Regions from separate parts of the Candidatus Clostridium eludens genome, predicted to be linked through region 2. Evidence: riboswitches for the same ligand, from Rfam matches in the RefSeq annotation. Region 2 holds a riboswitch; each other region holds the start of a gene.
The links. A riboswitch is a leader RNA that binds a small molecule or an ion and turns the genes downstream of it on or off. The one in region 2 is predicted to bind thiamine pyrophosphate.
Positions count from the first base shown of each region.

Region 1: another riboswitch for thiamine pyrophosphate. It lies ahead of thiT (energy-coupled thiamine transporter ThiT); the one in region 2 lies ahead of thiD (bifunctional hydroxymethylpyrimidine kinase/phosphomethylpyrimidine kinase).
Region 3: another riboswitch for thiamine pyrophosphate. It lies ahead of thiC (phosphomethylpyrimidine synthase ThiC); the one in region 2 lies ahead of thiD (bifunctional hydroxymethylpyrimidine kinase/phosphomethylpyrimidine kinase).

Region 1 is NZ_JBJHZX010000026.1:9,912-22,467, forward strand. Features, by position in the region: gene ACJDU8_RS16455 (MGDG synthase family glycosyltransferase) at 1-42, shown strand, start outside; gene rbr (rubrerythrin) at 466-1,050, opposite strand; gene ACJDU8_RS16465 (hypothetical protein) at 2,312-2,698, shown strand; gene ACJDU8_RS16470 (lactate utilization protein) at 2,838-3,479, opposite strand; TPP riboswitch at 3,584-3,685, shown strand; gene thiT (energy-coupled thiamine transporter ThiT) at 3,746-4,378, shown strand; gene ACJDU8_RS16480 (amino acid permease) at 4,436-5,875, opposite strand; gene ACJDU8_RS16485 (amidase domain-containing protein) at 6,061-6,579, shown strand; gene ACJDU8_RS16490 (YitT family protein) at 6,669-7,565, opposite strand; gene ACJDU8_RS16495 (PocR ligand-binding domain-containing protein) at 7,650-8,696, opposite strand; gene ACJDU8_RS16500 (sodium:solute symporter family protein) at 9,451-10,872, shown strand; gene ACJDU8_RS16505 (methyl-accepting chemotaxis protein) at 10,977-11,603, opposite strand; gene ACJDU8_RS16510 (FIST signal transduction protein) at 11,873-12,556, opposite strand, start outside.
Region 2 is NZ_JBJHZX010000040.1:15,777-24,639, forward strand. Features, by position in the region: gene ACJDU8_RS20290 (D-alanine--D-alanine ligase) at 1-168, shown strand, start outside; gene ACJDU8_RS20295 (MBL fold metallo-hydrolase) at 238-2,724, opposite strand; gene ACJDU8_RS20300 (3-deoxy-7-phosphoheptulonate synthase) at 2,938-3,990, opposite strand; gene thiE (thiamine phosphate synthase) at 4,137-4,748, opposite strand; gene thiM (hydroxyethylthiazole kinase) at 4,739-5,548, opposite strand; gene thiD (bifunctional hydroxymethylpyrimidine kinase/phosphomethylpyrimidine kinase) at 5,588-6,388, opposite strand; TPP riboswitch at 6,486-6,588, opposite strand; gene ACJDU8_RS20320 (M28 family peptidase) at 6,864-7,559, shown strand; gene ACJDU8_RS20325 (hypothetical protein) at 7,646-7,801, shown strand; tRNA gene ACJDU8_RS20330 (tRNA-Leu) at 8,033-8,119, shown strand.
Region 3 is NZ_JBJHZX010000007.1:69,474-82,029, forward strand. Features, by position in the region: gene ACJDU8_RS06570 (EAL domain-containing protein) at 1-615, opposite strand, end outside; gene thiC (phosphomethylpyrimidine synthase ThiC) at 845-2,158, opposite strand; TPP riboswitch at 2,249-2,356, opposite strand; gene ACJDU8_RS06580 (methyl-accepting chemotaxis protein) at 2,420-4,138, opposite strand; gene ACJDU8_RS06585 (hypothetical protein) at 4,354-4,611, opposite strand; gene ACJDU8_RS06590 (sugar phosphate nucleotidyltransferase) at 4,707-7,151, opposite strand; gene ACJDU8_RS06595 (glycosyltransferase family 4 protein) at 7,182-8,672, opposite strand; gene glgP (alpha-glucan family phosphorylase) at 8,822-10,429, opposite strand; gene ACJDU8_RS06605 (hypothetical protein) at 10,782-10,979, opposite strand; gene ACJDU8_RS06610 (sensor histidine kinase) at 11,079-12,500, opposite strand; gene ACJDU8_RS06615 (response regulator transcription factor) at 12,520-12,556, opposite strand, start outside.

The sequences.
Region 1 (12,556 bases), on a different contig from region 2:
GACATCGCAAATTTTATTTTAAATATTAATACTAACATTTAATTTGCAGGTTCAAATTATCTTATTGCTAAAGTACATCCCTTATAATATTGAAAAAATAAGATGTAATAAAAGCCTGCACCCTTATTTTTAAGAAATAGGTATAAAAACAAGTTAAATTAGTTATAATATTAATGCATAATTAAAATCCCTTAAAATATCTTAGCTGGTCATGTGCCAGCTACTTTTATCTATAAAAACCTCCTCTTCACCACGTTGTTTCCAAAAGACAATATAAGTTTAATTGATAATTTATAGTTGTTTATTTTTAAATTTAAAATAAATTCCTTAAACTTATTATTGAATAAAATTAATTTTAATGATATTATTTATTTGCAAGACTATATTAATCATACTAAATATAGTTAAAACCTGCACTGTAACCACAGTGCAGGTTTTTATCTTAGACTCAATATAACATCAATATTAATAATTTTCCACAAGTATTTCAAAATATGATTGAGGATGAGCACAGGCAGGACAAACTTCAGGAGCAGAATCCCCTTCATGAATATATCCACAATTATCACATTTCCATTTATATACTTTTTCCTTCTTAAATACAGTACCATTTTCTACATTTTTAAGTAACGCTAAATATCTTTCCTCATGGTGCTTTTCAACTTCACCTATTTTTCTAAAAACCGTTGCTATAGCAGGAAATCCTTCTTTATCCGCTACATCTGCAAATTCTGGATAGAGCTGAGACCATTCTTCATTTTCACCATCTGCCGCAGCTTTAAGAACTGTTTTAGTATCTCCTAGAGCAACCGGGTAAGAGGCATTTATTTCTACAGATTCCCCTTTTAAATCATTATTTAAAAATTTAAAAAATCTCTTTGCATGTTCTTTCTCATTTTCTGCAGTTTCTAAAAATATATTAGAAATTTGAACATATCCTTCTTTTTTTGCAATGGATGAATAATAAGTATATCTGTTCCTTGCCTGAGATTCTCCTGCAAAAGCTTTCATTAAATTTTCAGCAGTTTTTGTACCTTTTAAAGATGCCATAAAAGTTACCTCCTAAAATAAGTATTAATTTGTTATTTAGTCTTACAAATAAGTAGCTAACTTGATGTTTACAAATAGTTTATTTACTTAATTTTAATAAATATTTATTTGAAATTTTATCACCATATATTATTTAATGCTAACTTGAATAATTTAGAAATAACTATTTATAAAACCATATTACGTAATTTTTTCTTATTTGTAGCTATATTAATATCTTATAATATGTTTACCATATATTCAACTATTATAATATCTTAATTACATATTAAAACATTTCTTTATTCAGATACAAATCTATTATATTGTATAAAATTTCTGCATATTTATTTTAAATATATAACTTATATAAAAATTTTATCAAAAAAATAGGAAACACCTTTCAATAGTTATAATAAAACTAACTACAGGGTGTTTCAAAGTGACATATATGTTACGTATATATTACTACATAATTAAAAATAATTCTACAAAAAATATTATTTTTAATAAAAATAATGATGGAACCAATCACAGATAATAGAAATAAAAATACATGTACTTATAAAGTTATTATAAGATTTAAGCGCCGTTTACTCATAAAGAATATTTTTTCCATTACAACCTTCTATAAATATGTATTAAATACAAAATATATTTATTATTCCAACAATATTTATACATTTTCTTCAAAAATGTATGTTTCTTCATTTACGGTAAAATTTAGGTTTTACTACTAATATGTAATTATTTGTATTCTATCAGCCATAGTATACATTTTTTATCTGTATTACTGCCTAATCACTAAGGTTCTATAGTCTCATTAGATAAAATACCTACCAATGCACTATTCCATACATTGCATATATTTCAAGAAAAATATCTGACTATACTTGATATATATGGAACCAATCTTTCTTACATCTTATTATATATGATGATGAAATTTGTTATATAGCCTTTTCATACCATTAAATCCATTAATTTAATAATGATATAACATAAAAATACTGTTAATATAACAAACATAGATAAACCTAAATTTCCAAAAATGAAATGGGTCACTATTTATAAATCACTAATTACAATTTTTCTATATATTACACATATAGAAAAAATATTTAAATTCACTTAAAGATATTCATTTACACCTATAAATTTAGATAGAAATATTTTTTAGTGGATAAGGCTAAAAGTTCCCTAAGTAACTTTAAACACCCATTTCTGAAGGTGAAAATGAACTAAAAAATCATATACTACTAAAAATTAGGAGGAATTGAAAATGTTAAAACTTAAACACAAATTACTTTCAGCTTTAATACTTGCAGCACCATTATTATTAAATACGGGAATTGCTACAACAGTTCATGCATCTGGCGTAAACAACAATATAGCATCTGTACTCTGTAAATCTTCTTGTCCTTCAACAAAAGCAGTTAATTGCACAAATTTTGCTAACTGTAAAAACTCTAATAGCTGTACAGATCCTGCTAGCTGTAAAAATTCTAATTGCAAAAACTCCAATAGTTGTGTAGATCCTGCTAGCTGTAAAAGCTCTAATAGTTGTACAAACTCTTCTAATTGCATAACACTTAATGGAGTAAAATACAATTGCTCAGGCCTTGATTCTTCAATACTTAGCGGTCTAAGAACAAACTGTGGAAAATAAAATCAGCTTAAAATTAATATTTACAAAATTAAGGGAACTATAGAATATCTACACTAGGTTTATCAAATATATTCAATAAAACCTTAGTTTAACATTATACATCAATGTCACACGTAAACATAATTACGTGTGACATAATTTAATATCCTAAATTTTCATTAAGTATAAATACATAGATTCTTGAATCATCAATTTGTTTTTTTATGAGGGTATATTCGTTACATATTCTGCTCTTACTGCTGCAATCCACACAATATCCCGTTTTAGCACAGGGTGTATTACAATTTAACCTCCTGGCATTTGCCGGAGCACATACCCTTTTATTTCTCTCTATAGCTTCCTCTAAGTTCTTAACAATTTTATTTACACCACAGACTACTATAACTTTATCAGGACCAAAGAGCATAGCTGCAACCCTGTTGCCTCTGCCATCTACATTGAATAATTCTCCTTCCTCAGTTAACGCATTAGTGCTGGTAAAAAATACATCTGCAAAAAATGTTTTTCTATGTATTTCCTTCTTCTCATCTGGAGTAATCCCCTCAGCCGCCCTATCTAAAAACTTATACTTGCCGCTCCTTAAATATTCTAATAGGCCTATTTGTTGTAAAGTAGCAGAACCTCCACAGCTTACTACAGAATCTTTCTTAACTAATTGTTCTATTTTATTAAAAAGTTCCTGTCTATCTTTTATGTAAAAACCATTCATATTATTCTTTTTTAATGCCTCAATAGTCCTCTCTATTCTTTTTTCGTTTGTCCAAAGCACATTCATATCCATTATATATCTACCTCCAAAATTTATTTCAAATTATAAACCACATATTAGTGTAATAATTGAAATACTACATATTATGTATTATAATTATTATATAATAATTAAATACTTAATGCTAGGGGTGCCTTTATAGGCTGAGAAACAACATTTTGTTAACCCTTCTACCTGATCTGGATAACACCAGCGTAGGGAAGCGGATTCTAAAAAATCAAGTCGTATTCCTATGGAATACGACTTTTGGGCACCTTAGCTAAGTAAGGAGGTTTTATATGTCTTTAATAAAAAATATTACAGAGATTTCATCTCACCCAGCTTCTATTTTCGCATTAATTGCCCTAATTATTTTTATTCTATTTTGGGCCAAAGTTAAAAATGTTAAATTCACTACACAGCTTATAACTCAAATAGGCATAGCACTGGCACTGGCTGCTATACTTCAAATATTTAAAATATACCACCTTCCACAAGGAGGGAGTATAACTTTGGGGAGTATGATACCTATACTACTTATGGCTTTACTTTACGGGCCTGAAGTAGGCTTTATTACTGGATTTTTATATGGAATCATAACCTTAATACTAGATCCATACATACTCCATCCTGTACAAGTTATATTTGATTATCCACTACCATTTATGGCTTTAGGTATTGCTGGTTATTTTAGAGATAGAAAAATTATAGGTACACTGCTGGCTCTTTTAGGGAGATTTATATGTCATTTTATATCTGGAGTAATTTTTTTTGGAAGTTTTGCCCCTAAAGGAATGTCTCCGGCAGTTTATTCTCTTATGGTAAATGGTATATTTATGTCCATTGAAGGTGCCATATGTATTGCAATAATGTCAGTATTACCAGTAAAACATTTAGCCACAATTTTAAACAAAAAAATAGCACATAATTAAACTTTAAAAAGAAGGCTAGCAGCTGTACCACTCTAGCCTTCTTTTTAACTTGATTTATTATTTCCCCTTGTATCTTTGTATGGTTTTTTTTTTCTTTTCAATTAGTTCTTTAGAAAATTCCGTAAAAAAACTGGCGTTATGTCTTTTTACATTAAATTGATTACCTGATATGCCATATGTCTTAATCTTTATATAATACTTCATACACATATATACTACTGAATAAAAAGCAATAATTATCAGACCCGCTATAAGACCTGATGCCTGACCTGGAATAAAAGGCATACTAGCAATAACAATAATAAGACTTATAAGAGTAATCCATGAAACATATATATGATGCCTTCCTTCCGCACCATAGGTATGTTTTTTACGTAATCGGATTTGTGAAGCAACGATAGTTACATATGTAAAAAGCAGTGCAAAACCACCACAGCTTACCAAGAATAAATAGACTCTAGGAAATAAAAGTCCAAGCATTAGTCCCAAAAACATAACAAAACCCGAAAATACCATGCCTCTATAAGGTACTTTTGTTCTATCCTTTAACCACCTTGGAGCATAGGATTCATCTGCAAGAGAACGAATCATTCTTCCAATACCAAACATAGCTGCCAACATTGTAGAAAGTATAGCTGTGACCATTACTATATTTATTACATTTCCAGCCCAATTCATACCCCATCTGTTAAGTGCTGCTACCATAGGGCTAAAATTCTCACTAAGAACTCCAGTAGGAATCAATAACAAAAGTGCAGATATGGAAGCTATATAAAGTCCAACAAGGCTTATTACAGTATAGCTGATAGCTTTTGGAATTATTTTTTTGGGATTATCCGTTTCTGAAGCTGCCAAACCAATTATTTCAAACCCTGCATAGGCGAACATCACTGTAAGCATACTTCCTGCAATACTTTTTACGCCTCCTAAAAGTAAAGGTTCCCCAGTTACTTTGGCAGTTCCGGTCCTTGGAGATACACCTAAAAAACCACTAATTAAAAGTAATGCAATAATTATAAAAGATATTATTGTCAATAACTTAACAGCCGCAAGGCCACTTTCAAGTTTACTCAATTTGTTGGCACCTAACAAATTAAGTAATGTAACTGCAAGGATAGTCATACTTCCAAATAAAGATATGGATATGCCAGGAAACCATTTACGCAGTAAAATGGATACTGCTGCCGCTTCACTGGACATAGCTAGAACCATTCCAGTCCAGTAAACCCATCCAACAATAAATCCAGCTCCTGGTCCAAAGGCTTTTCCGGCAAAAGTACGGAACGAACCAGGTGCCGGATCTGCCACTGTCATTTCTGAAAGAGCAGAAAGAATAAAATAAACTAAAATTCCTCCTAATACATATGAAATAATTATAAGAGGTCCTACGGCATGAATAGCTACAGATGATCCTAGAAAAAAAGATCCACCAATTACAGTTCCTAGTGCCATCATTGTAAGTTCCCATACAGATAATCCCCTATGCTTCTTTTCCACCATTAATCACCCCAAATTCATATGATTCTAAAAATAGTATGTCTTAAAGCTGAAAAAAAATTCTATAAATAAAGTAAGAAGCATATTATAAAATTCATATTTTTTATGGAAACTATTATATAAATGATGTACTTTTTCATGTATATTTACATAAAATGTACCATAATTAATTTTATGGAGAAGTTATGAATTATAAAGATAATTCCTCATACCTTAGAACAAATGCAGTAAACTATGCTATAAATTATGCCATAGTGCCAAACCCTGCTTATAGATACTTTTCTGTGTATGGCAATGATGGAGGTGATTGTACAAATTTTACCTCTCAATGTTTGAAAGCAGGAGGGGCTCCTATGGTGTTCACAGATAAAAATCCATGGTGGTATAAAAATAATCTCAAATCATCGGGTGATAGTTGGTCAGTTTCATGGTCTGTAGCTGGTTCTCTTTATTGGTATTTAAAAATTAATGCTGAAGAAAAATCACAGGGCCTTAAAGGTATGGAAGTACCCTCTGTATCTATGTTAGAATTAGGTGATATAATATTTTATGAAAATGCTAGAGGTAGAATTGCACATTCAGCAATCATTACTTCTTTTTATAATGATCATCCTCTAATATCCCAGCATACTCCTAACAGTTTAAATATATCCCATATAAAAAAATGGGCAGCTAAAACCCATTTTATAAAAATATATTTATAATTTTATATTTATAGTATGCAGGTTAATTTTAACCTACATACCATACAATTATGATAAAAAAATAAAAAACTTTAATAACTGCAAAGAAATTATTTAATTTGATTTTGCTTTCTAATTTCTCTATTTAAATTGAATCCCTGACCCAAAACTTCATAGGTATCACTAATTATTATAAACGCACTTGTATCAATACTTTTTATTAAACTCTTAAATATATTTACCTCAGATTGATTCATAACCACCATTAAAATTGTACGCTCTTCCCCAGTATATCCTCCAAATCCAGAAATTTTTGTAATTCCTCTATTTAAATCTTTTATAATGACATCTTTTATAACTTCTGATTTACTGGAAACTATAAACGCTACCTTGGACCCACTAAATCCTAATTGTATTAAGTCAATAGCCTTACTGGTTATGAATAAAGATATAATTGCATAAAGAGCTTTTTCTGCATCGAATACAAATGCAGCAGCAACAATTACAGCTCCATCTATTATTCCTTGGGAATTACCAATGGTTATACCAGCATATTTATTTATAATACTAGCTACTATAGAAGTACCTCCCGTAGATGCATCACTTTTGAAAACCAAACCAAGACCAATACCCGAAAGTAATCCTCCATATATGCTGCCTAAAAGTGGATTCAGGGTAACTGGGTGCAAATTAGTGGTTAAAAATATAAATAAAGGTAACACTAAAGAACCAAAAACAGTTCTCATCATAAATTTTTTACTCAATAAAAATAAACCTATAAAAAATAATATTATATTTCCCAGCCATTGGGTAATTGCAGGTTCTATATAATCTACATGCTTTATTAATAAAGATATTCCTGCTATTCCGCCAGAAGCTATTTGATTAGGTGCAAGAAATAAGTTAAATCCTAATGCTGTTATTCCACATCCAATTATTAGCTGCAAATATTGTATAATATAATAGCATTTAATGCCTTTATTTATAATAAATCTATTTTGATTCATCTAAAATCTCCTTTTTTCACAAAATATACTAATAATAAATATCTATTTTATATTTTGAAAAATAAGTAAATAAATACTACTAATTTATATTTTTGAATTTGCCATTTCATTTAGAGTATCTGCCATTGTGGAAACTTCTTGAACATTAGATGAAATTTCTTGTATTGCTGCTGTCTGCTGCTCTGTAGTTTGAAGAGTAGCATTAGAAGTTTCAGTGGTCTTATCAACAGATTCCTGTATTTTTCTAGTAAGATCTACGATGGTAGAAGCTGTAGCTTTTGAATCTTCAGATAATTTTCTTATTTCACTGGCAACAACTCCAAAACCCCTGCCTAATTCCCCCGCTCTGGCAGCTTCTATAGCCGCATTCAAACCAAGCATTTTTGTCTGTTCTGCTATATTTTTTATAGAATTTAATACAGTATTTATCTCTAAAGATATACTTTTAACCCTATTTATTTCCTCATTTAAAACTTGTTGATTATTACTAACATTTAAGGACGATGCAGCCAATTCTTCCATGGTAGCTGAAATCTGTTCAAAATTTTCGGAAAGATTTCTAGCAACTGTTCCAACTAAAATTGATTCATAACCTATTTTACAAAGAGCATTGGCAACTACATATAATACTTCAGATGCCGCCTTTACATTTTGCTCACTTACTTTATATACATGATTTGAAGCATCTACATATTTATCAGCATCCACACCTATTTCAGCAGCAGTATCTCTAAAACGAGTTTCTCCAGGATGGGAATACATAACTTGTCCACCCAATATTGTACCTATGGTTTTGCCTTTTATCATTATAGGTGCAGCAAAATCAATTAAGCCTGCATGACAGGTATACACATACGGTTTGCCAAGTTTTGTTGCTTCATTTCCCCCTTTTTTATGGGACTCTGCACATCTGGCCACTCCTTTAACAGTAGACTGTGTAAGATTTAAACAAAAATTAGTATAGGAACTAGGTTTTGTTACAGGTTTTCCATGTTTGTCCACCGTCACACTGGCTATATTCATGCTTTCGGCAAAATTATCTTGAAATTTTTGCAGTATATTTATATCTATAACATCCTCCACTTCCAATAAATCTAAATCTAATTCTCCACCTTCCAATATTTTTATCATTGTATTACCTCCCCATATATAACTAAAATTTAATTTTTTTATTACAACATATATATTATATATTATATACAAACAAAATTCTTACCTTCAGATGAAGTTTTTATTATTTCTAAAAGCCTAAAATCTTCACTAATTAATTTAATATTTCAAATTTTGATTTACTTAATTAAAGTTATACTTGAATTAAAATGAAATTTATAAAAATATATAGATATAGGTAAAAATTTTAACCTATTTAGTCTTTAATGCATATTTTCCCCTTTGTATTTATAAAAATTTTCAATTATAATGTAAATTATACTAAAGGTTAAGATGAAAAAATAAACATAACACAATAGCAAAATGGTTTGTAACCTGTCTATGTGGTATCACCATTAATTCGTCCCTTAACCGGGGCGTTCTTTTATTTAATTTTATATCATTGTATAATATCTGTCTATTTTATATTCGTATAACTTGTGAAAATCATTACATTATAGTTTATAGGCAGTGATTTTATAAGATATAGGATTTCTGAGTTTAAACTTAATTTATACATAAAATTTTAACTAATAAATGCTATGTATACGTATAACTTAGGTTTTAAATGAGAAATCCTATAAATTTCAGCATTTACTTTAATGCTTTAAAGGGGGGAAGATAAGAGTATATTTACTTGAATAGTATTTTAAATTTTTAATGCGGATTCTTTTTACTATAATTAAAAAATTGTGTTCTATGAATCATTAACTAAAATGAAGGGGTGGTTTAAAAAATGAATGTATCATTACTAATAATTATACTCTATATAGCAATGCTTTTTGTAATAAGTTCTTTCGCCAAAAAAAGGGTATCAGAGGGCGGAGAAGGTTATACTTTAGCCGGAAGACAACTTTCAACTCCATTGATAGCTTGTTCACTTATAGGCCTTGCCATTGGAGGAGCTTCAACTATAGGCGTTGCTGAACAAGCCTATGATATAGGTCTTGCAGCAGGCTGGTATACTGTAGCCTGGGGATTTGCAGCTATAGTTATGGGACTTGTCACTGCTGAAAAATATAGAAAATTTAATGTATCCACCGTACCAGAGCTCTTTGGAAAATTCTACGATGAAAAAGGAAGGTTTGTTTGCGTTATATGTCAGATGATTATTCTCATTGTAGTTGTATCCCTGCAATACATTGCAGGCGGTTCTATTCTGTCCTCACTTTTACCTGGAATATTTACACTAAAATCCGGTATGATAGTAAGTGCCTGCGTATTCATAGGAATAACTTTTATGGGTGGAATGTGGTCTGCAGGATTATGTAATTTATTTAATGTACCTTTAAAATATGCAGGAATTATATTATGTACTATATTGGCTGTAATATCAACTGGAGGACTTGAACATATAAAATTGACTCTGCCTCAAAACGTACCTTATTTCAGCTTTACTCAGGGAACTGGCATATGGATAATTTTAAGCTGGTTTCTAGTTATGATAACACAGGTTATGTCTATGCAGGGACCTGTACAAATAGCTTTTGCAGCTACGGATTCTAAAACAGCAAAAAAAGGCTTCATAATAGGCGGTTTATGTATGATTCCTATAGGATTTTTGTGTGCCTTAATAGGTATGGCAGCCAAAGTTTCTTTCCCAAATGTAAGTGCTACTATGGCACTACCTAAAATGATATTATCATTAAATCCTGTAGCAGCTGGTATAACTCTGGCAGCACTCTGGGCGGCAGATGTATCCACTGCTTGTAACTTATTACTAGGAGCTTCTACACTATTTTCACAGGATATATATAAAAAATCTATAAATCCAAAAGTAGATGATAGGAAATATCTTATAATTAATAAAGTATCAGTTATTCTACTTGGTATATTTACTTTCGTATTAGCTCTATCTATGTCAGGTATATTAAAAACTATATCCATAGGCTTAAGTCTCTGTACTGCCTTTACTATAGTATTTCTATTTACCATATTTTGTCCTAAATTATGCAGAAAGAGTTCTGCTTTTTACACTACTTTAGTAAGTATAATAGTTTTATTTTTATGGCAGATAATACCATCATTTAGAATATTTCCTCATGTGATATTTATGGAATGGCTAGTATGTTTGTGTACTTTTCTATTAATAGCAGTATTGGACAAACAAAATATCTTTACAAATGAGCAACTTGATTCTATTGAAAAAGTTACCTAAATTCAGCATAATTTCAAAAGTATACATATCAATTATTTAAGTATAAGTAAAGGGTCAAATATAGGCTTATTTTTTATGAAACCTGCTTTGACCCTGTTGTATTATTAATGATCTCTAACACTTTTTGAATTATATTTTTCCCACAAAATTTTAATCTGATTTAGGTGATGCAAAATATTTAAAATATAATCTGCTTTCTTCTGAGAACCCATAATTAATGTTTCAAATTGATTTTTATCCTTATTGGATTTTTTAATAATATTAGTTAATTCATGATTTATCTTTTCAACATCACCCATGTTATTTTTCTGAGAATTTTTAACATTACCAAAATGTTTTAAAAACTCTCCCTGTGATAAGACAATATCGTCCATTAATACGTCCGATTTTTTGATACTCTGAACGGCATTAGAAACTGTATGCATTCCCTCCATGGACTTATTATTTAGCTTTTTAATAATTTCTGTCATACCTTTTAAAGAATTTACTATATCTTTTACATTATCCTGTGAATCAACAGACAGTTTTTTTATTTCGCCTGCAACAATAGAAAAACCCCTTCCATATTCTCCTGCCCTGGAGGATTCTATAGCAGCATTAAGTGCAAGTAGGTTTGTTTGTTTTGCTATATTGGAAATAACATTTGTAAACTTTTCAATACTTTCATACTGTGTTTTTAATTTATCACATAAAGATATAAATTCTCCAAACATTTTTTCTACATTATTCATTTCTTCATCCATATAGGCATTTTGTGTCTTTGCATTGTTGACCTTTTCTGACTCTTTAACAGAATTTTGAAAAAGCTGTTCTATTAAATTATTAGTATCTTTACTGCTTTCAGCTAAATCCTGCAGGTGCTCCTTAACTTTTCCTATCTGCTCTTCTGCATATCCTGATTCCTTTGGGTAGTATATGGAAACACATACTCTGTATTATTTTCATCAATATCTTTATGATGAATTCTTTTATTAAAATTTTTTGACATATTTTCATCCCTCTATTCCACCATCAACATTACCATAGTTTGATTTAAATGCTTCTTATAATATTGTTCCCCATAACTTACAAACCCGGTTGTATTCTTGCAAAATGAAATCATTTCCTTGTCAAAATTTTCCCATATTTTATCTTTTACAAACAACAGCTTTCTAAATATGCAATTTATTGACAAAACAAAAGATGGTTTAAAGGATACATCTCTTAATGTTTCTTTCAATACACCAATAGGCTCTGCGGGCTTTAAAAGATATACAAAAGTATTCACCATTAATTCACTATAAAATGTAATGGATTTATCTTCATTTACTTTCATAGGTGATGCAATAAGTATATCATTTTCATATAATTTCCCCAGTGGATTGCTCATAAAATACTCTGGAAGCTTATTTTCGCTTACTCCAACTGCATATGCATATTCGGTACTTGCAGGTTTGTTATTAAAAGTCTTTACCTTTCTGCTTACTACGTCAGCTTCAGTAACCCTGAGTATTTTTTCGGTTTTTACATATATATTTTCTTTAATAATACTTGTCCTTCTTTTTAAGTTAAAAAACAACGCAACATTCATAACTCTTCTATTACCTACATATATATAAGTTTCTTCAAATCTCTCATTATCTCCAGCACTGCCACCTATAATTTTGAAACTTGAATCTATGAAATAAAAAGTGCTTAAAATACT
Region 2 (8,863 bases):
AAAGGATACGTTAGAGTAGATATGATACTAGAAAATAAAATTCCCTATGTGCTTGAACTGAATACTCTACCAGGACTCACTAAAAATAGCCTCTTTCCTAAAAGTGCTAATGCAGTAAATATATCTTTTACAGAATTATTAGACAAAATAATTCAATGCTCTCTGTAAATTTTAAGAGTATCTGAAAATAAATAACTAGCATGCTGGCTAGTTATTTATTTGAATATACCCAAAATATCACCATTTTAATGTACATCCTGTTTTATGTTCAAATTCTGCTTTTACATTATCTAAATTTTCTATATTTACGTTCTCTAATTTTAGTTCTAAACTTAAATTCACGCTATTAAAGGATGGATTTTTCTTTAATTTTATATTCTCTCTTTTACAAATATCTGCCGCTATTTTTATTATTTCATTTTGGTTTGCACTGCTTGATGCGCTAATATTCCACCCTGTAATATTAGCTAAATGCTGAATATGTGTTTTATACTTTTCTCCAATTACAGAACTTATAAACGAAAGTTCTATATATTTTTCATCAGAACATGATTTGATACCTTTTCTGTAGGGTTTGAATTCCTCTTTACTAAAAAACTCTTCAATTAAATTTAAAGCCTTATTTTGTTCCATAGCTTCACATCTGCCAGAAGCTTTCATATAAATATGCTCTGTACTTCCTTTTACTCCAGCTTCAGCACATTCAATTAATAAATTTAATCCCGTAATATTTTGAAATTCCTTTAGCTTATCTTCTCCTACAACATATATAGAATTTGTTATTACTACTGCCTGCCTCTGCTCCAACCTATAAGATATCTTTTTAATAGAAACATCCTGTAAAATTCTATTTACAATTTCAGAGGCTGCATTTATATTTACAGTATTACTTATCTCTACTTTCCAGCCTACTTGCTTTTCAAACTGTTCTATTTTACTATGTATATTTTCATGTACCACAGCCGGAAAATCAAAATTTAGAATTACTTTTTTTTCATCATACATAAAACTTGCTTTTTTAGGATTAAAGCAACTAAAATATTTATTGGTAAGTTCTCTTAATTCATTTGGTTTAAGTTCTTTTCTCTTTAGGCTTTCTTGAATTACATCCTCACTTTTACACTTAAACAAAAATAATCTTCTATTGTCACTTTCAAAATAAGGAGAATTCATTATAATTCTTTGAAAATTCTCTAAAGTATTTTTCACTTTATTGTTTCCATTCCATATATAATTCATCTCTTCTGTGGTAAAGAGCTTTTCTCCATAGTTAACCGATACAAATTTCCATAATTTTTTCATGTTATTTTCATTTAGTTCCTCATCACAATTCATAACTTTATCCAAAGACTTTTTCCATTGTTTCCTAGGCTTATTTATATTCATCTCATAGATTTCACTGCATTTAGGTGCATAAACTTTTCCCCTTACTTCTGAGGAAAGCTGCCTGCAAAAATTTTCTATTACACTTTCATTTCCATGAACTATAAATATATTCCCAGGATTCAAAAAACTTATAAGTGATTTTATTTCACTTTTATCACTGTGAGCTGAAAGTCCCACATTTTTTACTGTACAATTTACAGGAACTGTTTTTTCATTTATATATAATTTCTTATCCTTTTCTTCTTTCAAAAGATCCAAGAGCTTTCTTCCCGGAGATTCCTCATCCTGATATCCTGTCATAACTATATATCCATTTTCCATAGGGGCTATCTTTTCCGCATAGTACTGACTGTATCCACCTGTAAGCATGCCAGAACTTGAAACTATTATTAAAGGTTCCCTATCTTCTAATATTTTTTCCCTAAGTTTATTATTATCTATTGAAATTATGTTATCATCATAAAATGGTTCAATTCCCTTTAATATTTTTTTACCTAGAGAATTTTTAAGATATAGAGGATTTAACTTATAGGTTCTATTTATATCCCGTATCATTCCATCTACATACACCTTAATATCTTTTAATAAATTTTTATTCAATGCCTTTTTTATGGTAAGCAATACCTCCTGTGCCCTGCCCAGAGCAAAAGCCGGAATTAACATTTTACCACCTTTTTGTTTACATTCATTTATTATATCTATAAGCCGTTCCTCTTCTACTTCTCTGTTGGAGTGCAATCTGTCTCCATAGGTGGCTTCAAAAATTGCTACATCCGGTCTTAACCTTGGAACTTTTAATCCTTCTACAGTTTTTTGTGAAAATACAGAAAAATCTCCAGAATAAAACAGAGAACCCTGAGGCGTGGTAATATAAATACACGCAGCTCCTGCTATATGTCCTGCAGTGTAGAATGTAAGTTTTATATCTTCAAAAATAGGGAATTCCACCATATAGTTTATGGGGAAGATATTATTTAACATATTTTTAACATCTTCCTCTGCATATAAAGGAATTTCCCCTTCCCTATTATTCATGATCTTTAAACTGTCATATAGAAGTACCCTCATTAAGTCCTTTGTCATTCTAGTAGTATATATCCTGGCTGTGGGATATTCTTTACTTATTATAGGGAGGGATCCTATATGATCCATGTGAGAATGACTTATAATTACAGCATCTATCCCTCCCTGCTCCTGAATTGATTTAAAATCCGGAAGGGCATCTTTAGAAGAACTCTGTCTTATGCCGCAATCCATAAGTATATTTCTATTACATATTCTCACAAGTATACAACTTCCACCTACTTCTCTGGCTCCCCCTAAAAATGAAATGTTCATATTGTGACATCACCTCCCTCTCCCAGTAAATATGTCATATTCTAAAGAGCCTTAATCAATGCATAACCAATCCCAAGATGTCTTATATAGTATTTTAACATATATAATTGTATTATTCAAAATGAATAATTGAAATTACTGGTAAGAGTAAATATAATTTTTAACAGGTGAACATACAAACATATTAATAGTTACAACATACCGCTAAAATATTTATACATTTTCAGCAATATAGTAAATTAGTTTTTCTGTATCCTGCCACCCCAGACATGGATCTGTAATGGATTTTCCATAAGTACCTTCATCCACGTGTTGATTGCCTTCTTCGAGGTAACTTTCAATCATAAATCCCTTAATCATATTCTTAAGTGTAGCATCATATTTTCTACTCATAAGTACCTCTCTGGCAATTCTTGGTTGTTCCTTATAAAGTTTAGTGGAATTTGCATGGTTTGTATCTACAATAATTGAAGGGTTTAACAATCCCTTTTTTTCATATTCTTTAGAAAGATTAATCAAATTTTCATAATGATAATTTGGAATATTTCTTCCATAAGAATCCACTGCTCCTCTTAAAACAGCATGTGCAAGAGCATTCCCGCTTGTTTCAATCTCCCATCCATTATATATAAAAGTATGATTCAACTGTGCTGCCTTAATGGAATTTAACATTACAGTTATATCACCGCTGGTAGGATTTTTCATTCCCACAGGCATATTAATACCACTTACAGTAAATCTATGCTGCTGGTCTTCAACCGAACGGGCTCCAATTGCATGATAACTTAATAAATCTGCAAGATATGTATAATTTTCTGGATACAACATCTCGTCTGCAGCAGGCATATGGTATTCATTTAAAGCTTTTATATGCATTTTTCTGATAGCTTTTATCCCTGCAATTAAATCTGGCTTTTTATGCGGGTCTGGCTGGTGTGCCATTCCTTTATATCCCTCTCCAGTGGTCCTTGGCTTATTTGTATAAATTCTAGGTATGATAATAATAACGTCTTTTACCTTTTCTTGGACTTTCGCCAGCCTGCCTATATATTCACAAACAGAATCTTCATTATCTGCAGAACATGGACCTATTACAAGAAGAAATCTATTATCTTCATTTGTAAAGACCTTTTTTATCTCCTCGTCTCTATTTTTTTTAGTTTCTTTCATAGAATTTGACAGTGGTATTTCCTCTATAATTTCATCTGCAGTAGGCATTTTCTTAACAAATTTCATACTCATATTTTTACTTTCCTTTCTATGAATTTTATCTATTCAGATATTCCACAGTTTAACCATTTCTATAACTCATATGTTAAAGTATAAACCTTTATCTTTATGAGTCAATAGTAATATTACATATACTAAAATAAATAACAAGCCGCAGATGGCAACACTATTTTAAGCATGCCCTATTTGCGTAATGCCTCAGCAGCAATCTTTATATCATCTTTTCCTAAGATGGCAGATATGACAGAAATACCATCAACTCCAGTAGATAGCACTTCTTTAAAATTATTCTCATTAATACCTCCTATGGCAACTGCAGGTATGTTTATGCTGTTGCATATTTTCTCCAGTACTTCTATACCTATAGGTGTATCTATATCTTTTTTAGTACCCGTAAAAAATACCGTTCCTATTCCAACGTAATCTGCCCCATTTTTCTCTGCTTCCAAAGCTTCCTCTACATTACCTACGGATATGCCTATTATTTTATCCCTACCTAAAATATTTCTTGCTGTAGTTAAAGGCATATCGCTTTGTCCAAGATGTACTCCCTCTGCATCCACAGCCTGTGCTATATCCAATCTATCATTTATTATCAGAGGAATTTTATAAATTTCAGTTATTTTTTTAACTTCCAATGCCTGCCTATAAAAATCTCTTGTGGAGGCATCCTTTTCTCTCAACTGGACCATAGTAACACCGCCTAAAATGGCCTCTTCCACAGCTTCATGGAGAAGTTTTTCTTTTAAAAAACTTCTGTCTGTAACCAGATATAAACTATAATCTAATTCCATGTTATTTTGCCCTCTTTCTTCAATTTTTCTTCACTTAATTCATATATGTAATCTATAAGCTTAACCCTAAAACTTCCTGGAGCCTTAGCCTCTCTATAAGCTTCTTCTCCTGCTATATTCATGGAGAGTATAGCACTTACAGTACTTATGAATTTGTCTTCAAAAGCCCCTGCTGCGCCCCCGCAAAGTGCCCCCACCATACATCCTGCTCCTGTTATTTTAGTTAACATTTCTGTTCCATTTTCAATTATGGCACTATTTTTTCCATACGCTACAAAATCCTTTTTGCCAGTAGCGGCAACTACACAATTATATTTATCAGATAAAGCTATACAGGAATCCAATGCACCCTCTCCAGTATCCAATGAATCAACCCCTTTTACACTTGAAGTTTCACCTGCTAAAAATTTAATCTCACCTATATTTCCCTTTATGACATCAATTCTTCCAACCTTGAGAATTCTATCTATAACCTGAATTTTTCGTGGGATGGCAGCACAAGCTACAGGATCCAAAACTACAGGAATATTATTGATTTTTGCAGACATACTGGCTAAAATTGCCGCCGTTTCTTGCTCTTTAGTAAGGGTTCCCACATTTATATATAGGGCAGAAGATATTTTTACAAAATTAAAAACCTCGTCATATGCCTCACACATGGCTGGTGAAGCACCATAAGATAAAAGAACATTTGCACAATCATTTATGGTTACATAATTAGTAATACAATGTACAAGTGGTACCCTTTTTCTAACTTCCGTTAATACTTTTGACACTTCATCTAATTTAAAATTGCTCATTTTTTAGTCTCCTTTTATATTTAATTTAGTTATTAATTACTAATAATCCAGCCCAGCGTTTTTATAAATTTCAATAAGATGTCCTACCGGACCTACTCCTTTACCTATGGTAAAGGAATTTTCTATAGCTTTAGCTATATATTGTTTTGAAAGATATACTGCTTTATGAACACTACAGCCTTTTGCAAGATAAGATGCTATAGCAGAGGATAAAGTACAGCCTGTACCATGGGTATTTTTAGTATTTATTCTGTGTCCCTGCAAGTTTAATATATCGCCATCATAGAGTAGAATGTCATCTGCATCATTACATCTGTGTCCACCTTTTACAAGTACATTCTTTGCCCCCATTTCTTTTATCTTAAAAGCTGCTTTTTCCATATCTTTTTTACTTTCTATTTTTAACTCCGTAAGAACTTCTGCCTCTGGAATATTTGGAGTTATAATATCTGCAATCTGCACCATATTCTTTATAGCCCGTTCAGCCTCCGGTTTTAAAAGAAAATATCCACTTTTTGATATCATTACAGGATCAAGTACTATGTTTTTGGCCTTATATTCTATAAGAAGCTTTTCTATTACAGATATGGTATGACTATTTGAAACCATGCCAATTTTCACTGCATCTACTTCTATATCATCAAATACAGATCTTATTTGAGCCTCTACCATCTCAGGACTTACATCCATAACCTCCTGTACACCCACTGTATTTTGAGCCGTAACAGCAGTAATTATGCTCATACCATACACTCCAAGAGCACTCATAGTTTTTAGATCTGCCTGTATACCAGCCCCTCCTGAACTATCAGAGCCTGCAATTGTCAACACTTTTTTCATTGTAAACACCTCCTATTTATGTTAAGTGATTCTTAGATTCAATGGAACAAAAACAAAAAGTGTATGCAGAAAAACATACACTTAATAAAAGCCTTTGAGGCTACATAATATTGTTTCCCTACGCCAGCTTTGCCTGGATCAGGTTCAAAGGGTTAGAGAATATCTCTTCTCAGCTTTTATAAGCACCCCCACAAGACTATTATATTTTACTTTTATTTTACTACAGTAATAAAAATTTGCAACCTAAATTTTCACACACAAATTTTTCACACTCACCCTTCTATTAATATTTCATTTTTATCTATTTGATCTGAAAACATTCAACATTTCACGCAAAATCCTTACTAATATTTCCATGCATTTATTTACATGTTATTACAACCAAGGTACAATTATCATATATAGCATTAATTCAATCAAAGGAGGGATTGTTATTAAATCTATATTAAAAATGGGGACCATTGCAGTTATAACTTTGACTTTTTCATCATGCTTTTTAAGCGCATTTAACCATAATGCTACAAAAGTTAATGAAAGTAATAAGCAGCTAGTACAGGTACAGGATTCTGCAAAAATTCCAACAACTAAAGAAATAGTTAATACTTTAACTTCAAATGAGTTTGAAGGGAGATTTGTTGGTTCGAAGGGTAATGAGAAAGCTGGACAATATATCTCAAAAATTTTTAAAGATATAGGATTAAAACCTTTGTTTGGAGATAATTACTATGATGGATATTCACAATTAGTTTATAATAATTATGATACTGGTACAAATAAAATACTTAATAATGTTGTTGGTGTTATAAAGGGTAGGGAAAGTAAAAATGCTGTAATTGTATCAGCACATTTTGATCATATAGGATATCAAGATGGCAAAATTATTAGAGGGGCTTTGGATAATGCTTCCGGTGTATCTGCTTTAATAAAAATAGCTAATACATTACAAGAGAAGTCTAAAGAAAAATCTTTTGATGAAGACATAATTTTTTGTGCATTTAATGGAGAAGAAGAAGGATTAGTAGGAAGTCGTGCATTTGTTAATGAGATTAAATCTAAATCTATATACAACAGCTTATATAACATTAATATAGATTCTATAGGTGCTAAAGCAGGAGGAACATTTGCTTTAAAGAATAAAAGCAATGTGTCTAGCAAGTTATATATACTATAAGGGTTACTCTGGAAAAGGATAATATTGAATTTGCAGATACAGAGGTAAACGTTGGAGGTGATAACTCGAGTTTTGAAAAAGCAGGTATATCTAATGTTTTTTTTGTGCAGGAAGGTATAGAAAAATTAGTTCATAAATCTACAGACACTCCAGATATTTTAGATTATAATCAGATAGATAAGATTGCAAATTCTATAAGTAATCTTATACAAGAAAATGATGGAGTAGTATTTAGTGATTAGTTATCAATTATTTTTATGTATATCTTTTATATAAGAGGTGCTAATATAATCAGTATAATACTGACATCTACACAGGAAAGCATCCTTATTCTGAAACTAAAACTGCTGTAAAAAATTTTCTGCCAAGTTTTGAAATTCTAGTTGACAAATACCTTAGCACCTGTTATTATTTTATATGTTAACTACAGGAATTAATATACATTAAAAGTAAATCAAGCTGGCTTATATCATGCCGAAGTGGTGGAATTGGCAGACGCAACGGACTCAAAATCCGTCGCTGGTGACAGCATGCGGGTTCAAGTCCCGCCTTCGGCACCAAGCATTTTCAAGGGTTAAAAGCATTCTGGGTGAAAATTCCAGAATGCTTTTTTTATACTTTTGTCACCTTTTTGTCACCAAACTTAAAAATAATTATTAAAATTTATCATGATTTATTAATAAGTTCTTTTATTTATAATATTATTTAATCGGCTCAAAGTGATAAAATAAATATAGCTTTATACCCCAAATGGAGCAAGATCTAGTTTTGGAAATATACCAGTTACCAAAAAATAAAGCATAGGGCTAGCAAACCTAACGCTATACTTTCAAACTATTTCTGGACCAAAATAAAATAATCAAAGAGCCGGGCAAAGACAAACTAGTTAACTCTAGTAATTAAGCCGTCCTTAGATTAGATGTAAAATTATAACTTGAATAAAAAAGATAGGTGCTGAAAATTATTTTTGACAGCAAAACATACCCCAGTTTAAAACTAACCTGGAGTCATTTTTTCTTCCTCAATATTGCACGATTAATTATTGAAGAACCATACTTTTGACGTATATCATTAATAGCGGTTTCCAGCTTATCTATTTTGTCTACACCGTTTCTTTCATGGTCTACTTCTAAGATGTTAATATATACCACATAGTTACTATAAAACGGTTTAACTGCTCCTGCTGTTTGGCTACCATTGCTAATTTACATATTAAAATTTTTATACGAATATTGAAAGTAACGTAATAAATAGGGGTGCAGCCCCTTAAAGTTTCATACCCGAAATAATTAGCTTAAAATTAT
Region 3 (12,556 bases), on a different contig from region 2:
TGCAATACATTTAAATATCTCCTGTTTATGGTAACTATCCTGAATATTCCTTACCAGTAATGAATCTAATTTTATGATGTCAGGTTTTATAATTGAAACTCTATCCATATTTGAAAAACCTGTTCCCACATCATCTAAAGCAATTAGAAATCCCTTTTTTCTATAATTATTAGTAAACCTTTCCAGAGCACTTAAATTACTGGCACGAGATTCATTAATTTCGATTACAATATTTTTAGGTGAAACCCTATTTTCTAATACCTGGTTAAAAAGATGATTTGAGCCTTCGGCTTCTTCTATAACAGAGGCATCTACATTTATAAACAAATACCACTCATCATTCATGTTGTACACATTTTCAAAATTCTCAATACACTTTTCCCTACATAATCTATCAAGTATAGTTGACAGGCCATTATTACGAGCATATTCAAACATTTTAAGTGGAGGTATAATTTCCGAATTTAAAATATTTATTCCTCTGCTTAACGCTTCAAATGCTACTATTTTTTTCTTTACTAAGGACACAATTGGCTGATACTTAACAAGTATTCTTTTATTATCTATAACCTCTCTTATAATACTAACTTCATTAAAACCGTCATATTCAATCATAATTTATAGCTCCCCTATACTATTCAAGCAAAAATCTTTAAATATCAATGAAGTACCTGCAACTTCCCATATCTGTCATATTTACAGTGAATATTATACCATTTATTTTAAAATTTTTTTATATTCTTTATTACAATAAAGATATAATTATTATGTACAGATGCCAAATTAAGATGATGTAAAAAACTCACGCAAAGTTAAAAAACTTCATGTGAGTTTAAAAACAGCCCTAATCTTCTTCCCTTAAAATATTTATGTTCTTTCCTTCCATCACCTTATTCATATTTCTCACAGCACACATTTTTCCACACATAGTACAAGTATCTTCATGCTCTGGCATAGATTCTTTTCTATATCTCCTTGCCTTTTGCGGATCAATAGCTAGATTAAACATTGTTTCCCAATCAAGCTCTCTTCTTGCCTTGCTCATTTTATAATCCCATTGCTTTGCGCCCTTTATATTTTTACTTATATCGGCAGCATGTGCTGCTATCTTAGAAGCTATAATACCTTCTTTCATATCTTCAAGATTGGGAAGTCTTAAATGCTCTGCTGGAGTAACATAACATAAGAAATCCGCACCATTTGCAGCTGCTATAGCTCCACCAATGGCACTTGTTATGTGGTCATATCCCGGTGCAATATCTGTAACTAAAGGTCCCAGCACATAAAATGGTGCTCCATGACACAACTTTTTCTCAAGTTGCATATTGGCAGCTATTTCATTTAAAGACATGTGTCCTGGTCCTTCAACCATGACCTGTACACTCTTCTCCCAAGCTCTTTTTGTAAGTTCTCCAAGAGTTATAAGTTCTTTTATCTGGCTGGCGTCTGTGGCATCATTAATGCTGCCTGGCCGACAGGCATCTCCAAGACTTATAGTTACATCATATTTTGCACATATATCTAAAACTTTATCATAGTATTCATAAAATGGATTTTCTTTATTATTTAGTTCCATCCATGCATATAAAAGAGCTCCTCCTCTTGAAACTATATTTGTAAGCCTTTTATTTCTTTTGAATACCTTTGCAGTTTCCCTGTTGATTCCCGCATGTATGGTCATGAAATCTACTCCATCCTTAGCGTGCTTCTCTACTACAGCTAAAAATTCCTCAGGAGATATATCACTTAGTTCCTTATCATAAAATCCTACTGCATCATATATGGGTACTGTGCCTATCATGGCAGAACACATCTCTACAATTCTTTTTCTAAATTCTTCAGTTTTACCATAGGAGCTTAAATCCATTATAGCTTCTGCCTTCATTTCAATTGCAGTTTTCACCTTTTCAAGTTCCATATCTATGTTAGCACAATCTTTTGATATACCTAAGTTAACATTTATTTTAGTCTTTAATCCCTGTCCAACACCCTGGGCATCTAATGATTTATGATTCTTATTTGCAGGTATTACTATTTTACCTTCAGCTACAAGATTTCTTAAAACTTCTACATCCATACTTTCTTTTGTGGATACTACCTCCATTTCTCTTGTAATAATTCCCTTTTTAGCAGCATCCATTTGAGTAGTAAAATTCATGGTTTCATCCTCTTTCCTGGTAAATTTTATAAAAAAATCATATGTACAACAAAAAGCATAAATCCGTAGACTTATGCTTTTATCAGTAACATATTTACACAAACAACTTCCTACGCTGGCATTACCCAGATCAGGTTTAGGGTCAAAGAATTTACTTCTTAATCTCAGCCAGAAACACCAGCCCCCCTGTACATAATATTCAATTTTCTTATTACATAATGGTATCATAGGATTTATTAGTAATCAAGTAAAAAATATATTTCAATTTAAATTAAATCCTTTAATAAGCTTTCCTAATTTCATGGCACTTTCCTCGTTATTATTAGTTTCTGCTAATACAGATTCATTTCTATTATTAACCTGATTCACACTTGAAGCAATATCTGCGGTGGTCTTAGCCACTTCTGATACCGAAATTGCTATGTCTTCCATACTTGCTGCAATTTGATCAACAGAATCAGAAATATTTTTAGAAGATTCTGCAGATTTAGCAACTATATCTTTTAAAGTATCCCCATCTTTTTTGTATTCATTGCTAGTGGAAATTAGTTTGTCATAATCTTTTAAAACGTCCTTCTCTATAAACTCCAAAATATCTCTAGATGAACTGGAAAGCTTTTCAACTGCAGCTAAAACCATATGAACTTCACTTTGTATTTGTGCTACTGCCTCTGATGATTCTTCCGCAAGTGTTCTCACCTCTTCTGCAACAACTGCAAAACCCTTTCCTTGTTCACCAGCTCTTGCAGCTTCTATTGCTGCATTTAATGCTAGCAGATTAGTTTGTTTTGATATTTCATCTATACTTAATGCCATTTCTGATATTCGATTAACAACAGTGACTTCTTTTAATGCCTTTTCTAAACTTGTCCTTGTTTTTATATATATTTCTTCTGCAATTTTTTTTGATTGAATAGAATCATTGTTGATAGCAACTGCTTTTTCCTGTATATTTAAGGCCATTTCTAATCCTTCCTGTGATTTTTGCTCTGTGATCTTCACTTCTTCCTTCACTGTAGTAGCCATGGATGTTACTTCTTCAACTGCAGCAGAGGATTCTTCCATTCCTGCAGATATTTCTTCTGTAGAAGCTGATATTTGTTCAATTTCAGAACTTATCTCTGAAAACATTTTATTTGTTAATTCACTGCTTCCAAGAATACTATCACTTTCACTCCTTATGGAAATCATACTCTTATTAAGCTTTTCAATTGCACTATTTAAGCCTTTAATAGTTTGTCCTATTTCATCATTAGAAACTACCTTCATTTTAAAATTCAAATTGCCTTCCGCCAATTTAGATGCACCATCTACTACCTCTTTAATCTGAGTTAAAATACTCTTCCTTATAAAATGTGTAAACAACATACCCATTAAAATACTTACTATTAAAAAAGCCACTATTTCCTTTAAAGAATTATTTACTGTTTTTTGTGAAATCTCAGCTCTTGATTGTTCTAATTGTTCTTGAAAATCCACCATATCTTGTATACTTGATAATAGTTTATTTTCCGTCTTATTTAATCCGTTAAGTATATCTTGAAGCTCCTCATTTGTTACATCAATTTTCATACCTCGTTTAACTGAATTATCAAATTGTAAAAATGCACTGTCGTCATTATTTCGTATATTTTTATAAAGCGTCTTACCTTTTTCAGTATAAATTAATGCTTCAAGTTGCTTTTCCTTTTGTTTATAAAGAATTGTATTTTTATCTATTATTTTCTTTTGTTCCTCCATATATTTCATGTCGCTGGTAACAGCTATATTTCTTACACTGACAGCTATTTTATTTACACATTCCCTCATATCATATGTCAAACTCAATTTTTTATTTTCTATATTCACAAGCTGGTCAATATTCTGGTTAATTTGATTTAGTCCATATATCGACAATAAACACACCCCTACTATTAATATAATCATTAATGAAAATCCAATCCTCAATTTATTAGAAAGCTTTATTTTGTTAAAATTCATATGAATCCCCCCTTTTGAGATTAAACCATTATCGCTGTATATTTTGCAAAAATGCATCCTATAATCATACATAAAACAATGATTTTTTATATATATCGACACACATTTGTCTAACTTTATTATTATTTTAATATACATTGCACAAAAATATAATTTTTAAATACGACAGGATTCTACAAATTAAAAATGAGCATAAAATGACTTCGCTAAAATCTTTAGCGAAGTTTATAATTTTCCTTATAACTTAAATTTATGCTAATACCCAATGCCTTTGCATATATTAAAAAATGAGTTATATCTTTATCTATGCCTTTTTCTATATTTTCTAATTCCTCTTGGTTAAATCTACAGCTATTTGATATATCTTCAAAAGTTCTTCTATTTTCCTCTCTACATTTTTTTAAAATTTGTCTTAATTTTAAATATTTATTTTCTGCTTCCATATAATACTCGGAATTTATATTAGATTTCATATTTTTACATCCCCCTGCAAATTAAAAATTAAAAGTTAAGAATAGTTAAAGAACTCATCTATAACTCTTAACTTTTAATCCTTTATTTTAATTGTTCAACATTGTTTAGTTATAGTTGTAATTTTAGTCAAAACATCTTCTGTAAGCTGATTGAGCTTCTTATAGTCCCTGCACTCTGTATATACCTTACATAAAGGTTCATCTGCATCTGGCAGCACCAATGTCCATCCATCCTCAAAGTTAAGTTTTACACCCTCAATTAAATCTATAGATTTTGAACTATTTTCCTCTATTAGATTTCTCATTATCCTTCCCTTCATATTCCAGGGGCATTTTATTTCTTTTTTCATGCTGTAATACTGAGGAATAGTGGAAGTTATCTGTGAAAGAGACCTATTGCAGTTTGCCATAAAATTAATAGTCATTGTACACACACTTACCGCGTCCAGTGTCATGAGGTATGCACTTACCATATCCCTTTCACTTATATTGGATACATTTTCTAAATAAGTTTCCAGTATAAATTTATGCGCTATTTTAGTCCTTATAAATTTACACCCACACATTTTAGCCAATTTCTCCATAGTGGAAGAGGCTGTAACAGGAACTACCAGAGTTTTTATGTCATGAGATTTTAACATAACCAATGCATTTAAAGCATCGTACAAATTGTCTTTTATTATGTTTCCCTTTTCATCTATAATAACCGGTTTTTCACACTCTTCATCTATTTCAATTCCCAAATTGGCACTATCCTCCATAACCTTCCTTGCCAAACCCTTAGTATCACCGAACTTATCATAGAATTTCATCTCTACTTTAAGCTCCTTTAAAATCCCTTTCATTATTTCAAGAATCATAGGATCTTCTATGCTTAAAACTGCCCTGTACTTTTGGCTCTTTATATTTTCAAGTGAAAGTCCATTTATAAGCTGCCTGGCATAATACTCCAGGCAGTTATATATATTTTCCATATGCTTAAACTTATCTGGTTTTACTCTCCTGAAATCTTCCCTTGTAAAACTGCTTTCTATCTTCCTCTCCATAGCTCTATCTATATTCAACCCGTTTTTATCCATAAATATTATAGTAACCTTTTCCGGTGCACTAGCATTTACACATACATAGACTCCTGCCTGTGCTCCGAAGAAAAGAACAGACTGCCTTATAAATGCCATTGGCATCTGTTTTAAATCCATAACCTCCATACCCATAGATAAAAGTCCTGTAGCCAGAGAATATTTAAACATCTGTGCCGCTCCATTGTCACTGCAGGCTATAGCCACCCTAGAATCTGTCTTTAAAACAGAACCATAGGCAGAACCCAGCTTTGATACAAATTCTGGAGTTATATCTACATTTATCTCTCCACTAATACCATTTTTACCAAAAACAGATCTAGAAGCCTTTTCTCTCCATATAATATTGGAACTTACCATAGTGCCGCTTTCTATCATCTTGTTTGGCCATATCTTAACCCCTGGATTTACTATGGCCTTATCTTTTATAATAGTATCATTTCCCACAGCAGCTTCTTCAAATACAGAACATTGAGATTTAACTTGAACTTTTTTACAGAGTACGGCACCCCTTATCTGTGCCTTATCTCCTATATAGCAGTTATTAAAAAGTATACTCCTTTTTATGGTGGCATCTGGAGATATAATATTGTTCTCACCCAATACGGTATAGGGGCCAATTTGTGCATTGTTATATATTTTACTGCCGCTTCCTATATACACCGGTCTTGAAATTTTAGCTTCAGGACTTATTTCACAATCCTCACCTATCCATATATCTTCACTGTATTTTTGTGCCTTTATGTTTATATGCGCAAGCCCTTTTAATATGTCGAAATGACATTTCATATACTGGTCAATACTTCCTATGTCACACCAGTACCCTTCTGCCACATATCCAAACACAGGTACTTTTTCTTTCAGGAGAAGCGGAAAAAGATCACTGCTAAAATCAAATTTTTTATTTTTATTGTAATATTTAAATATATCCGGCTCTAAAATATATATTCCCGTATTTACCTTATCGCTGAATACTTCTCCCCACCCTGGTTTTTCCAAGAAGCCAGTTACTCTGCCCTGGGCATTTGTAACTACAACACCAAATTCCAGAGGTACCGGTTCTTCTTTAAGTATGAGAGTTGCCACAGCGCCCTTACTCTTGTGATAGGCAATTGCCTTTGACAGATCTATATCAGTAAGGGCATCTCCACTTATAACAACAAAAGTATCATTTAAAAATGCCTCAGCATTTTTAACACTTCCTGCAGTACCCAGTGGAGTTTCTTCTATAAAATAACTTATATTTACTCCAAAATCTTTACCATCTCCAAAATAATTTATTATTTCATCAGGTAAATATTGCAAGGTAGCTCCAATATCCTCTATTCCAGTATTCTTAAGCAGTTCTAAGGCATATTCCATTATGGGTTTCCCCATTATAGGCATCATGGGTTTAGGTATGTTACAGGTTAAGGGCCTTAACCTGGTTCCTTCTCCTCCGGCCATTATTATAGCTTTCATAACCATCACACCCTTTATCCATTTTAATATTTAAACCTTGCTCTTCTCTTTATTCTTAGTACTGCTCCTCTTTCTTGTAGTAGTTCCGCCTTTACTTTTAGCACCAGCACCTACTTTAATTTTCATATCCTGATTTTCTTTTTTATCTTGTTTCCTACTCACTTTAAGATCCTCATAGTATTCTAAAATTTCTCCTTCGTTAAAGTTATCTTTTAAATCTTCGTTATCATCAGGTTTTGCAATCTTCTTTAAAGCTTCATTTTCCTCATTTAAACTTTTATATACCATGTAATCCTCCCTAAAAGCAGAATGATTATTTTCACTGCTTAATTTTCTCCATTCTGTACCGCCGGCTTCTTCTAAAACCTGATGGTACATTCTCAGAGTAAGATCTGCTATTTTGTTCCAGGTAAATTCATCCTTTACAGTATCTTTTCCATTATCACTAATATATTTGGAAAATTCCTCATCATATAAAAGTCCAACTACATTATCCGCTATACTGTTAGCATTTCCATTTATACACTTAAGCCCATTTTTGCCATGTTCCACAATTTCACTTAACCCACCTGTATCAGAAACAACTACAGGACATCCTGCCGCCATAGCTTCTAAAGCTACAATACCAAAAGGTTCATAAAGGGATGGAAATACTGCTGCATTTGCAACTCTATATAATTTATCTTTTTCCATTTCATCCATATATCCTGTAAATAAAAACTTACTTTCCAGTCCAGAATATCTGACTTTATCTTTTAATTCCTCCGTCATTGGACCTGTACCTGCTATTATGAATTTGGAATCATTATATCTATTTATTATACTAGGAGCTGCTTCTATAAGAAGATGTATTCCCTTCTCAAAAACATGTCTTCCTACGCAAAAAATTATTTTTTCATTATCCATGGCATATTTTCTTCTAAATGAAAGCCAATCAAATTCAAATTCAAACTTTTCTACATTAACTCCATTTGAAATAACCCATATTTTTTCTTCAGGAGCTGAGAATATTTTATTTATTTGATTCTTCATATAGTTACTGCAGGCAATTACTTTCCATGATTCATAGGTAAGCATCCATTCTGTAGCAGAAATATATCTTTGAGTTACAGTATTTATACCGCCATTTCTTCCATATTCTGTAGCATGTATAGTACATACTAGAGGTATTCTAAAAGACCATTTTAAAGTCTTAGCACAAAAAGCAGTAAGCCAATCATGAACATGTATTAAATCAAACTCTCCAGATTCATTTATTAATCTAACGGCTCTTTCCACCATAGCAAAATTGAGCTGCATTACCCATTTAGTAAAATCTTGGGTATCTATAGCATAAGGTGTAACCCTATGAACAAAGACTCCCTTATCATTTTCATCTATAGGTGCTGTACCTTCTTCACAGGTGATCACATGAACTTCATTTCCTCTCTCACAAAGAGAATGAGATAAATAATACACGTGATTTGATAATCCACCTATAGTCTTAGGTGGGTATTCCCAGGAAATCATTAAAACTTTCATTATATCACTCTTTTCTTTATAAAATTTTATCTTTAAAAGCTATTAGTAAAATCACACAAAAATTTACTAATATAATTTGTTTTTTATGATTCTAGAACTTATATAAAAACAAAAATTTTTACTATACACTTATTATAATTCGTTTTAATTTACTTATACATTTTATCATAATATTCCATAATCATTCTATTAGCTGAATATCTTTCCACCATTGCATTTACACTTGCTATCATCATTTCATTCCATTTATTTTTATCATTATAGTAAACATCTAAAACTTTATTGATTAAAACTTCATAGAGACTTTCTCCATCGTGAATATCCTGCTCCACCTCATTTTTACCTATAAATCCATTACCTATCTGCCATCCAGTAACTCCATCCCAGCAAGCTTCTGGCCACCATCCATCTAAAGTACTTAGATTTAACACTCCATTTATAGCTGCTTTCATTCCTGAAGTACCACAGGCTTCTTTGGTAACTCTTGGATTGTTAAGCCATACATCCACACCCCTTGTAAGCAGTGCTCCCTTTTCCATATTATAATTGTCTAAAAATACTACAGATTCAGGATATTTTGCTTGTATGGTCAAAATATGTTTTATTATTTCCTTACCTGTAAAATCTAGAGGATGTGCTTTTAATGATATTATTATCTGTACTCTTTTTCTTTTTAAGAGGGATGAAATTTTTTCTTCATTCCTAAATATTAAATCTCCTCTTTTATACGGTGCCGCTCTTCTTGCAAAGCCTATAATAAGGTTGTCTTCATCCAGCTTTATTCCATTCTTATTCTGTATATACTCTATCAGCTTAACTTTATTTCTCATATGAAGTTCTAGTAGATTTTCTTTTCTCTTTGCAGCTTCTATAATATGTTCATTGCCCCAGGTTTTTACATTTATTCCGTTTGTTATACTTATAATTTCACTTCTATTATTAATATTTTTCCACATTTCATTTGCTATTTTTCCATGCATAGCTGAAACTGCATTAGACTTTTTAGAAAGCCTGAGTCCTGCTGCAGTCATATTGAATGGGTTTCCTCCTATTTGCTCTATAAAATTTCTATCTAACCCATCATAAGCATCCATATATTGTAATATATCAAGACCATGGGATTCATTTCCTTCTACAATAGGAGTATGAGTGGTAAACACAATACTATTTCTGCATTTTCTCCATGCCTCATAAGCCTCTTCTCCTCTTCCAATTCTTTCTCTTATAAGTTCAAATCCTGCGAAAACAGCGTGTCCTTCGTTGAAATGGTATATATCTACATCTTTGTTTAATGCTCTTAATGCCCTTATTCCACCTACTCCAAGTACTATTTCCTGCGCTATTCTCTCTTCCTCAAACCATCCATATAACTGACCTGTTATCCATCGGTCAGAATTCTCTGGCAGGTCTGTATCCAGTAAATAAAGTTCTGAATTACCAAAACAATCTACCTTCCACACTTTACAATGTACAACTCTTCCTCTTATTTTTACATTTACCTTTACCCCTGTATCCTCAAGGAAGTCATAACCATAATTGTAGAAAGAGTCCACTATCCTCTGTTTATTATCTATATGCTGTTCTACATATCCTTGTTTCCACCTTATTCCTATCCCGATTACAGGAAGATTACTTTCTTTAGCAGCTTTAAGATAATCTCCAGCCAGTATTCCAAGTCCACCAGCATAGATTTTAAAATCAGAATGTAATCCAAATTCCATACAAAAATAAGCAACCTTCGGACAATCTTTACTCACTATCTTAACATCTCCTTTTCCCTTTTTTTGTAGAAGATATATTTAGCACCTATTATATCTTTTTCAAGTTATATAATATTTCATAAAATATTATTTTATTTTATACATTTCCATAATTGTAATATTATTATATTTATATACTACATAATATTACTTTTTTATTATATGTATAATAAAGTTTATTATACATTAAAGCAGTTAAAGGAAAGTATTTGTATCAAATTAATGCGGTATATCATTTAGTTTAAAAGAATCATGATAAATATTTATCCAAAGGCTAGTTGCCATTTCTAAAACCCCCAGCTTCTTTAAGATGGGGGATAAGTACTACTACGCCTCTGAATAAGTTCTTTTAAGCTTTATGTGTGCTTAGCCCAGAAGCTATTTTCTGACATTCTTCAAGGCAGTTACCAACTTGGGTCAATTGAGTTTCTATCTGTTTTTTTATGTTTCCATTTTCAACCTGGCCTGCAGCCACCTGCAAACCTTGTTGAGCATTTTTTAATGATTCTTTGGCCTTATGAATATTATCTCTTGCTTGTGAATTCATTTTATCAGTTCCTCCTTGTAAGTTTATTTTCATTAATATTATTTACAATAGAAACAATATAATACTATGGTAGAATATCAAATTCACCGTTTTCAAATTCTACAAAGGCAGTATTATTTTAAAGCATGCACCTGTATGGGTATTATTTTCTGCAGTTATACTGCCATTATGTTTATCAATAATGCTTTTAGCTATGGCCAGTCCAAGACCATGCTGGCCGCCCTTGCCTTTAAAAAATCTATCAAATATGTTTTTTAATTCATTTTCATCAACACCTGGTCCATCATCCACTATATTTATAATTAATTTTGAATCTTCACTTTTAAAATTTACAATCACCTCCTTGCCTGCATAACGGATGCAATTTCCAAGTACATTAATTATAGCTCTGGAAAGCTTCTCTTCATCACCTTTCACTAATATATCTTTTCCCGAGTTAAAAAACTCAATAGTTTTATCCAGTTTAACTGCCATCCCTTTCACCCTTTCAATGCAGCTTCTAACTAAATCCTCCACACTCAAATCTTCAAAATTTATTGACTCCTGCATAGAATCTATTTTTGATAAATATAATAAATCTTCCACTATGGTAGTAAGTCTTTTACTTTCCTCGATAATAATATCTATAGCTGCCTCTTTATCATCAACAACTCCTAATTTTACTCCCTCTGCATAACCCTGTATGGACATGAGAGGAGTACGTAACTCGTGAGAAGCATTTTGCAAAAATGTCTTCATAGTATTATCATACATTGAAAGTTTTTGGGACATTTCATACATGGTCTCAGATAACTGGTTTATCTCTTCATCCTCATAAATTCCAGGTTTAGAATGATATTGTCTTTCCCCTATTTTTTTAGCATATTTACTCAATTCTATAATGGGTCTGGAAAATTTTTTAGCCACAACATTAGATGCAAATATTGCTATTAATCCAGTTATAATGAGAATAGTAAATAATATTATATTAACTTTAAAGATCATATTTTTGCTTTTATCCATATTAGCATAAATGAGCATTGCTGAAGTATTTTCACTCTTATTTGACTTTATAGGATATATAACAGCACAATATTGCTTTCCCTGTACACGAAAATACCTGATTCCGCTCCTATTAATCAAATTAAATATTCTTCTTTTAAACATTATAGGTATAATATTATTGTTAACTAAATTATATTGTCTAGAATTTTCTTTTTGTGGAAAAATTACATTGCTGTTCTTATCCATTACAGCATAATTCAAATCAAGAAAGGTTTTGGTTTGCTTTAACATTCTTTCTGTTTTTAGAAGTGTTTGTATATCTCTTTTATCTTCAGTATTCTTTGAATTAAAATTTTCAATACTCATTGATCTCTTAATAAGTTCTCCAGCTGAAATCAATTGTTTCTTTATTTGTCTTCTAATATATACATTTAGAGAAACTCTAAATACCATAGATGTTATAAGTACATATATCATAATTATAATTATATGTGAAAAGAATATCCTAGTTTTAATATTTCTTTTAGATTTTATCATAAAAGCATTCCTCTCGTAATTATTTATGACTTGAAATAATGAATCCAAACCCCCAT